4 regions of the Streptomyces sp. NPDC002896 genome follow, and region 4 is predicted to be linked to each of the others. Evidence: riboswitches for the same ligand, from Rfam matches in the RefSeq annotation. Region 4 holds a riboswitch; each other region holds the start of a gene.

Region 1 (2,193 bases), on a different contig from region 4:
CGTAGCGGTTGGCGTCTCCGTCACGGAGCTCGAGGGCCTCGAACGCACCGGTGGACGCACCGGACGGTACGGCGGCACGACCGGTGCTGCCGTCGTCGAGGCCGACCTCGACCTCGACCGTGGGGTTGCCTCGGGAGTCCAGGATTTCCCGGGCTACGACGACGTCGATGGACGGCACGAGCATCTCCTTCTGGGATGTGACGCTGGAAGTGCGGGGCTGTATGACTTCGGCCTTGCGACAAGAGCCTATCCGCCTCCAGGGCAACGGCCAGCCGACCGACCGGCCCGTGGACAAACTGAAAGCAAATTGTTTCTGAACGAAACAAAGTGAGACGGCATCCCGGTGCCTACGCGCACGCACCGGGACGAACCTCGCCCCGGCGCGCGGGGGGACACGCGCCGGGGCGAGGGGTCTGGGGAGATCTACGGGAGAGGGATCTCTCAGCCGAGGTGGAGCTGCTGGCCCGGGTAGATGACGTTGCAGTCCTGGACGACGTCCTTGTTCAGCTCGAACAGCTTCTTCCAGCCGCCCTTGACCTTGTGGCTCTTGGCGATCTTGCCGAGGGTGTCGCCCTCCGCGACCTTGTACTCGCCGTCACCCTTCTTGACCTTCTCGCCGGTCGGGGTCTCGACGGTCGCGGTCGCGCCGCTGCCCTCGGAGCCGGAGGCGGTCTGCTCCTCCGTGCCCTGCTCGGTGGTGCTCGGCGCGGTCGTGCTCTGCTCGGTCGTGCTCGGCGTGGTCGTGCTCTGCTCGGTCGTGCTCTGGCTCGACTCGCTCTGCTGGGTGCCGTCACTCTGCTGAGTGGTGGCGGAGTCCGTGGTGGCGGAGTCCGTGGTGGCGGTGGTCGAGCCGCCCTCGTACGGGGTGTTGGAGAGGTTCACGCCACAGGTCGGCCAGGCGCCCTTGCCCTGAGCCGCCAGGACCTTCTCGGCGACGGTTATCTGCTGTTCCTTGGTGGCCTTGTCGGCCGTCGCGGCGTACTGCGTACCGCCGTAGGCGGCCCACGTGGAGGCCGAGAACTGCAGGCCGCCGTAGTAGCCGTTGCCGGTATTGATGGACCAGTTGCCGCCCGACTCGCACTGGGCGACGGCGTCCCACTCGGTGGCGGTGGCGGCGGAGGCGGTGCCGGCCGTCATCAGCGGAGCGGCGATGGCGACGCCGGTCACACCGGCGAGTGCGGCGATGCGAGAAGTGCGGCCGAGAACGGACGGGCGACGGTGCGTGCCCTTGCTGGAACGCAGCATGGAGTGATCCCCTCACCGACGCCTGCGAGGTGAGCTGTCGGGTTCGGGCCGATGGGGTATCCCCTGCTCCTCAGGAGCTTGGGAAGAGTTGCCCGGTCGCACGTTTCGTTGCGTGCGACTTCACCCCAAGCCGGTTCTGGCCGTCGCCAGCCGAGACCATGTGCTCAGCTGCTCAACTGCCGTTGCCGGCACAAACCTTGGGTCCCCCGCTCCTGCCTACGGCGCTGGACGCGACGACTGAACCCGCATGGCCGTCGGCAGGATTCGGCGTGACGACCGCGAGTGCTCGCTGTGGCGAGCGGTCACGACCGTAAACATCCGCCAGAGCGGATTTCAAAGACGATCAGGGCTTCTGAGACTCATCTCTCACTCGCACCAAAACGGACAATTAGCCCTGAACTATCGCTATTTACCGGCCGATTCGAGACCGAGATCCAGGGTCTGACCGGGGAGGATGAGGTCGGGGTCGGCGCCGACGGTCTTCTTGTTCTCCTCGTAGAGGGCGGTCCATCCACCCTTGACGTCATGGGCGTCGGCGATCGCCCAGAGGTTGTCACCGGTGCGCACGGTGTACGAGCCGTCGTCGCCCCGGTCCGCGTCGGAGCGCGACGCGTGGCGGCCGGAGGGGTCGGAGGAGCGCGTGTCGGCGCCCTCCTGGGCGCTGTCGCCGCGGTGCCGGCCGGCTCCCGCACCTTCGGACGGGGACTCGGCAGACTCGGCGGCGTCTGCGGCGGCCGAATCCGAGGGCGAACTACCGTCGACCTCGCTGGACTTATCGGATTTGCCCGAATCGCCCTGCTTGCCCCCCTTGGACTCGCCGGAGGCTGCCGAGTCATCGGCGGCAGCGGAGGAGTCGTCGGTCGGCTCGTCGGACGCCGAGGGCTCCGCCGCGTCCGAGGAACCGGACGACGTGTCGGACGAGGAGTCCGACGTGTCCTTCGACACACC
Region 2 (2,193 bases), on a different contig from region 4:
CGTACCGGCGCGCGAGCAGTTCCTCGGTGAGCCGGCTTCCGCGCTCGTAGACACCCGCGACGATGTCGTCGCGGATTGCCGTGCATACCGAGTGCGCGGGAATCTGCATGACCGGACCTCCGCCTTAATCCCCGCGAAACGCGGTCGATTGACGCCTGTTGACTGACTCTATTGCAACGTGCGGGAATTTCCGACGGCGGGCCGGAATCCATGGATATTTTTTGGACAAATCGGCGCTCGGGAACGACGAAAGCCCCGGCTCGATGAGCCAGGGCTTCCATGAAGCCGAGCTTCGGTGAAGCGGGGCCTCCGAGAAACGAGTCCGGTCTGCCCCGATCCGCTCCCGGACCGGACCGTCACCGGAACCGCTCTCGCGTCAGATCTTCACGCCGTGCGAGCGCAGATAGGCGAGGGGGTTGATGTCGGAGCCGTACTCCTCGGTGGTCCGGGCCTCGAAGTGCAGGTGCGGCCCGGTGACGTTGCCGGTCGCGCCGGATAGGGCTATCTGCTGCCCAGGCGTGACCTTCTGGCCGACGGAGACGGCGATGGACGACAGATGGCCGTACTGGGTGTACGTGCCGTCGTTCATCTTGATCACGATCTGGTTCCCGTAGGAACCGCCCCAGCCGGCGGTGACGACGGTGCCGGAGCCGACGGAGTGGACGGGAGTGCCGGACGCGGCGTGGAAGTCGACGCCGGTGTGGCTGCCGGACGACCACAGAGAGCCGCCGGTCTTGTAGCCGGTGGAGACATAGGAACCGGTGATCGGCAGCACGAAGGCGTTGAGGCGCCTGCGCTCGGCCTCGCGCGCGGCGCGCTCCTTGGCCGCACGCTCCTTGGCCTCGCGCTCCTTCTTGGCCTTCGCCTCGGCCTTGCGCTTCTCCTCGGCGGCCTTCTTCTTGGCGGCGGCCTCTTCGGCTGCCTGCTGCTGCGCGGCGGCCTGAGCGTCGATCTTCTCGGCGATGGACTCGCCGAGGGTGACGGCCTGCGTCAGGCCGGTCTGCTCGGCGGTCGTGTCGGCTGCCATGGCGGGGGCGGCGAGGGTGCCCATGACGCCGGTGGTGGTGAGGGCCGCGATACCCGCCGCGCTTGCGGTCCTGCGGGTGAGGCGGCTCGGACGACGATGCTTCCCGGTGGCGCGGGTGAACGCCATGTAGTGGCTGGTCCTTTCCTTCCTTCTCGCCTACCGGGTTAGCTGACGGGTTCGGAGCAGGAAGGTCTCCTACGGGCCCCTCGACACGGTCAAGGACCCCGATTCACCCCAGGGGACTGCGATGGGTCCCCGGCTCCCCTGGCTCACACCGTCCGGGGACTCGGCGATGACTGTCCGGTGCCGCGGGCGCGGCGCACTGCCTGACGAACAGCCGGACCGACGCTAAACGGGACATCTTTCAATCAACAAACGCAGCATGTGATTTGTAGTGCATGCCACAGGGCAGACAGGCAGGCTCTCCAACAATTCGGACAAACGAGAACCCCGGTGGCTCTGCAGCCACCGGGGTCCCTCCGGGCCTGTGCGGCGCCCGCCCGGATGCCGGGCGGGCGGTACCGCGTCCGGACTAGCCCGTGACGACCGTCACTTCACCGATTCCGAGTGCCCTGACGGGTTCCTCGATCTTGGACGCGTCACCCACGAGGACGGTCACCAGACGGTCCACCGGGAAGGCGCTGACCGCCGCGGCCGTGGCCTCGACTGTGCCGGTCGCGGCGAGCTGCTGGTACAGCTCCGCCTGGAAGTCGTCCGGGAGATGCTGCTCGACCTGGTCGGCCAGCGTGCCCGCAACGGCCGCCGCCGTCTCGTACTTGAGCGGCGCGACACCCACCAGGTTGTGCACCGCGGCGTCGCGCTCGGCGTCCGTGAGGCCCTCGGCGGCGAGCGTACGCAGCACCTTCCACAGGTCGTCGAGCGCCGGGCCGGTGTTCGGGGTGTCCACCGAGCCGCTGATGGCGAGCATCGCGGCGCCGCTGCCGTCCGGCGCGGAGCGCAGTACCTGGCCGAACGCCCTTACGCCGTAGGTGTATCCCTTCTCCTCGCGCAGGACGCGGTCCAGGCGCGAGGTGAGGGTGCCGCCCAGGCAGTAGGTGCCGAGCACCTGGGCGGGCCAGACGCGGTCGTGGCGGTCCGGGCCGATCCGGCCGATGAGCAGCTGCGTCTGGACCGCGCCGGGGCGGTCGACGATGACGACGCGGCCG
Region 3 (2,193 bases), on a different contig from region 4:
CCTCGAAGAAGTGGGTGATCTCCAGCCGGTCGAACTCCGGGACGTCACCGATGTCCTGGACGGCGGCGTAGCGCGGGTCGTGGGCGGGCACGCACAGGACCTTCTGGTCCATGCCCTTCTCGTCGCGCATGACGAACATCGCGATCGCCCTGCACTCGATGACGCAGCCCGGGAACGTGGGGTCACCGGTGATGACCAGAGCGTCCAGGGGGTCGCCGTCGCCCCCGAGGGTGCCGTCTATGTATCCGTAGTCGGCCGGGTATTGCGTGGAGGTGAAGAGCATCCGATCCAGACGGATCCGCCCCATCGAGTGATCCATCTCATACTTGTTACGGGACCCCTGCGGGATCTCCACAGTCACATCGAATTCCACGGTGGCCCTCCTTGTCCGCGTCCTCGGCCCGTCCACCGGGACCCGATCGCTCAGGGCGCGGGTCCCGGTGGCGGGCCGAGCATGGTCGCATCACAGGTCGGCCGCTTTCTTGCCGTTCGGCTACCCCTTCGGATCGGCCATGAACGGGATCGGTGCGCGCGTTTTACCTGGATTTCCGCGGTACGTCAGTAGGCACCGAAGACGTTGTCCATCGAGCCGTACCTCTTGGCCGCGTAGTTGCACGCAGCAGTGATGTTGGCGACCGGGTCGAAAATGTCCCACGACGTACCGGGCACGTGATAGGCGCGGAACGTGGGGTCGATCACCTGGAGGAGGCCCTTGGAGGGCGTTCCCTTTGCGGCGTTGGAGTCCCAGTTGTTGACGGCCCGCGGATTGCCCGAGGACTCGCGCATGATGTTCCGGTGGATTCCGTCGTAGGTGCCGGGAATGCCCTGCGCGGCCATGATGTCGAGCGACTGCCTGATCCAGCCGTCGAGGTTGTTGGCGTACGTCTTGGCGGACGCCTGCGTGGCGGCAGCGGTAGTGGTCGACGTCTGCGGTGTGGCTTTCTCACCGAGCGTCAGCTTTAGGCCCGCGTAGATCTTCGACGGGTCGTTGCCGATGACTGCCCGGTTGTCCTCGTACAGCTTCTTCCAGCCGCCCTTCAGGTTTTGCGCGCGTGCGATCTTGGCCAAGGTGTCGCCCTTGACCACGGTGTATGTGGTCGTGGCGGTGTTCAGGGCGGCGGCGGGCGAGAGCGCCGCCGCAGCGGCGGCGGACTGCACCGCCGGTGCCGCTTCGGCTTGGGTCACCGCCGTCAGCGGTACGGCGAATACGGCACCACCCGCGCCCAGGGCGACGAGGCCTCGAGCAAGCGGATTGGCCCTGGGGCGACGGTGCTTTCCCTTTGCACGCATGACAAATTCCTCTCCGTCGCCTGCGAGGTGAGCTGTCGGGTTCGGGCTGGAGATGCCCGGCCGCAGTGTGAATGCGGCTTCACCCCTAGCCGGTCCGGTTTCCGGATCGGCGGCTTACCTGGTTTCCCCGCTCCTGCCATACGTGATTGATCGCGGTTTCCGTGGCGGCGACAGGATTCGGCGGGGCCGCCCGGATTGGCGTGAAACGTAAGCGAGAACGCCCGGGCGGAACAAGGGCCGAATTCACACACGGAAATACACATGGCGAATCCAGCGGGGGCGGGGTGGGCTGCCTGCCGGCCACCCGGCAGCCCAACTCCCTTTACCCGAAGGCCGGATGACACAAGAAGCGAGACAAGCAGAAAACGGGACAGATCATCTCGACGTGAGGCATATCACTGACGAGACGACATTTCTCGCCCCACAACGCTATTCAAAGCACAGAAAGTTGAGCTAATGGAACGGAAGGGAGTTTTAGTAGAAAAGGGGCAAATCGTCCATATGGTCAGCTCTAGCGGCTCTCGCGCCCTGCTCGGTTCCTCGTGAGCCGCTCAACTGACGCGGCATCAAGAGCCCCTGCGGCGAACGGACGTCGACGTCCGCGAGTTGCGTCGCCAGCTCGATCCGCGAGGACGCGGGCGGCCGGCCCTCGGCCAGCTGCATGAGCACCCGGGTCGCCTCGTGGCCCAGCTCCCCGAACGGCTGGCGCACCGCACTCAGCGGCGGACAGGACATGGCGGCCGCCCGGGTGTCGTCGAAGGACATGACCGCCAGGTCGTCCGGCACGCTCAGCCCCTGCTGGCGGGCTGCCTCCAGGACGCCGAGCGCCTGCGCGTCGCTGGCCGCGAAGACGGCCGTGGGCGGGTGGTCGCTGCGCAGGATCCGCAGGCCGGCGACCAGCGC
Region 4 (2,193 bases):
TGGCCGCATCGACCTCGGGATCATGGCGCGCACCGACCAGGTGTGGACCTCGGACAACACCGACCCGCTGGACCGGCTGGCCATCCAGCACGGCTTCAGCCAGGTGCATCCCGCCCGGGTCATGGCCGCCTGGGTCACCGACAGTCCGAACGTGCAGCTCAACGACCGGGTGAGCTCGCTGCGCTTCCGCTTCATCAGCGCGATGGCCGGGGTGCTCGGCGTCGGCGGCGATCTCACCGAATGGAGCGACGAGGAGCTCGCCGAGGCCCGCCGGTGGGTGGATCTCTACAAGGAGATCCGGCCCGTCGTGCAGCGCGGCGACCTCTACCGGCTGCGGCCGCCGGAGGGCGGCCTGAGCGCCGTGCAGTACGTCCTCGGCGACGAGACCGTCGTCCTGGCGTGGCTGCAGGCCCAGCACTACGGCCAGGCGCCGCCGGCCGTCAGGCTGCGCGGGCTGGACTCCTCCGCGTCGTACGAGTGCCTCGAGACCGGCGCGGTGCACCGGGGTGCGGTGCTGCTGCACCACGGTCTGCGCACCGGGCTGCACGGTGACCTGGATGCGGCAGTTTTCCGTCTGCGTCGCATCTGACCGATTTGTGCATTATTAGCGGTTACGTCCCAACTGGCCCTGTATTAAGGCGGCATGACTGGCATGCCGTGAGCAGGATCATATTGGTGACGGTGGGTGGCGATCTCCCTTTCGTGGCTTCCCGGGAAATTCCTGGGCGTTGCCCGGAATGCGGAGATCGTTAATCCACGGAGGGTGACCGGTATTTCCGAAGAAGGATCAAGAACCGGAATCCGACCCTTAACTCGTCGCTTGTTTCCGCCATTCCGGCTCGCTTACGGTCGCGGTCGATCCGGGCGGACGCCGAATCCTGCCATCGCCCGGAATCCCCACTCACACCCGTGAATGGCAGGAGCGGGGGACCCCACAGGTAGTACGCCGGTTCCGGGTCCCGGGACCGGCTTGGGGTGAAGTCGCGCCAAAACGCGGCCGGACATCTCCAGTCCGAACCCGACAGCTCACCTCGCAGGCGCCGGAGAGGAATTCGCCATGCCCGCGACCGGTAAGCCCCGCCGCAGCAAGTCCCAGCGCTTCACCCGCTCCATAGCCGCTTTCGGCACCGGCAGTGCCGCACTCGCACTGCCGCTCATCGGCGCCACCGGCGCATTCGCCGCCCCCGCGCCGTCCTCCGCCGTCCAGTCCGTTTCCGGTAAGGCCGCCACCGCTGCCGCCGCCAAGTCGGCCGCGACGAAGACCTACACGGTGAAGCAGGGTGACTGCCTCGCCGGCATCGCCAGGGACCAGAAGGTCGCCGGGGGCTGGAAGAAGCTCTACCAGGACAACCGCAAGGCCATCGGCGCCGATCCCGCGAAGATCAGCGCGGGCCTCAAGCTCGTCATCGATGCCAAGGCTTCCGCCTCCAAGACCGAGGACACCAAGACCTCCACGGCGACCACCGCTGCCCCCAAGGCGGCCGCCACGGCCACCAACACCGCGGCCACGGATTCGGCGGCCACGACTGCCTCCGCCTTCACCGCGCCGATCACCGGCGCGACCGTCGGCACCCCCTATCACCAGTCGGGCAGCATGTGGTCGAGCGGCTACCACACCGGTGTGGACTTCGTCGCCCCGACCGGCACCAGCCTCAAGGCCGTCGGTGCGGGCACCGTCGTCTCTGCGGGCTGGGGCGGCGCGTACGGCAACCAGGTCGTCATCAAGCTCAGCGACGGCATGTACGCCCAGTACGCCCACCTGTCCGCCCTCTCCGTCTCGGCCGGCCAGACCGTGACGGCCGGCCAGCAGATCGGTCTCTCCGGCGCCACCGGCAACGTGACCGGCCCGCACCTGCACTTCGAGATCCGCACCACGCCGAACTACGGCTCGGACGTCGACCCGCTGGCCTACCTGCGCCTGCACGGCGTCTCGATCTGACGCCGGTTCGCATCCGGCGACAGTCGGGGGCCAGGCCCGGTCAGGCCGTACCCATGCGTGGTGCGGCCTGACCGGGCTCACGTCGTTCTGCCTGCGAGCCGCGCAAGGCACTTCCTCTATTCCTGGCTTGGGCCAATCTTGACGAGTGGCATTTCTCACCCGCCGTCAACCCCTTCCTACGGTGGCGTAGGTCACTTAGGGAGGTGAAAGATATGCCGACGTGGCAGCAGAGTCGAGATTCCTCACCAATGACG

The links. Region 4 has a riboswitch for cyclic di-AMP ahead of ABT009_RS22555 (peptidoglycan DD-metalloendopeptidase family protein). Riboswitches for the same ligand answer to the same signal wherever they lie in the genome.
Region 1: another riboswitch for cyclic di-AMP. It lies ahead of ABT009_RS25920 (transglycosylase family protein); the one in region 4 lies ahead of ABT009_RS22555 (peptidoglycan DD-metalloendopeptidase family protein).
Region 2: another riboswitch for cyclic di-AMP. It lies ahead of ABT009_RS27085 (M23 family metallopeptidase); the one in region 4 lies ahead of ABT009_RS22555 (peptidoglycan DD-metalloendopeptidase family protein).
Region 3: another riboswitch for cyclic di-AMP. It lies ahead of ABT009_RS27345 (LysM peptidoglycan-binding domain-containing protein); the one in region 4 lies ahead of ABT009_RS22555 (peptidoglycan DD-metalloendopeptidase family protein).

The regions. Positions count from the first base shown of each region.
Region 1 covers NZ_JBEOVA010000014.1:57,286-59,478, forward strand. The annotation lists gene eno (phosphopyruvate hydratase) at 1-184, opposite strand, end outside; gene ABT009_RS25920 (transglycosylase family protein) at 442-1,245, opposite strand; cyclic di-AMP (ydaO/yuaA leader) riboswitch at 1,250-1,479, opposite strand; gene ABT009_RS25925 (transglycosylase family protein) at 1,651-2,193, opposite strand, start outside.
Region 2 covers NZ_JBEOVA010000015.1:118,078-120,270, reverse strand. The annotation lists gene ABT009_RS27090 (GntR family transcriptional regulator) at 1-109, opposite strand, end outside; gene ABT009_RS27085 (M23 family metallopeptidase) at 377-1,153, opposite strand; cyclic di-AMP (ydaO/yuaA leader) riboswitch at 1,166-1,329, opposite strand; gene ABT009_RS27080 (M16 family metallopeptidase) at 1,560-2,193, opposite strand, start outside.
Region 3 covers NZ_JBEOVA010000015.1:178,386-180,578, reverse strand. The annotation lists gene ABT009_RS27350 (inorganic diphosphatase) at 1-373, opposite strand, end outside; gene ABT009_RS27345 (LysM peptidoglycan-binding domain-containing protein) at 559-1,290, opposite strand; cyclic di-AMP (ydaO/yuaA leader) riboswitch at 1,293-1,453, opposite strand; gene ABT009_RS27340 (substrate-binding domain-containing protein) at 1,765-2,193, opposite strand, start outside.
Region 4 covers NZ_JBEOVA010000011.1:219,141-221,333, reverse strand. The annotation lists gene ABT009_RS22560 (alpha-galactosidase) at 1-589, shown strand, start outside; cyclic di-AMP (ydaO/yuaA leader) riboswitch at 876-1,053, shown strand; gene ABT009_RS22555 (peptidoglycan DD-metalloendopeptidase family protein) at 1,058-1,939, shown strand; gene ABT009_RS22550 (SGNH/GDSL hydrolase family protein) at 2,160-2,193, shown strand, end outside.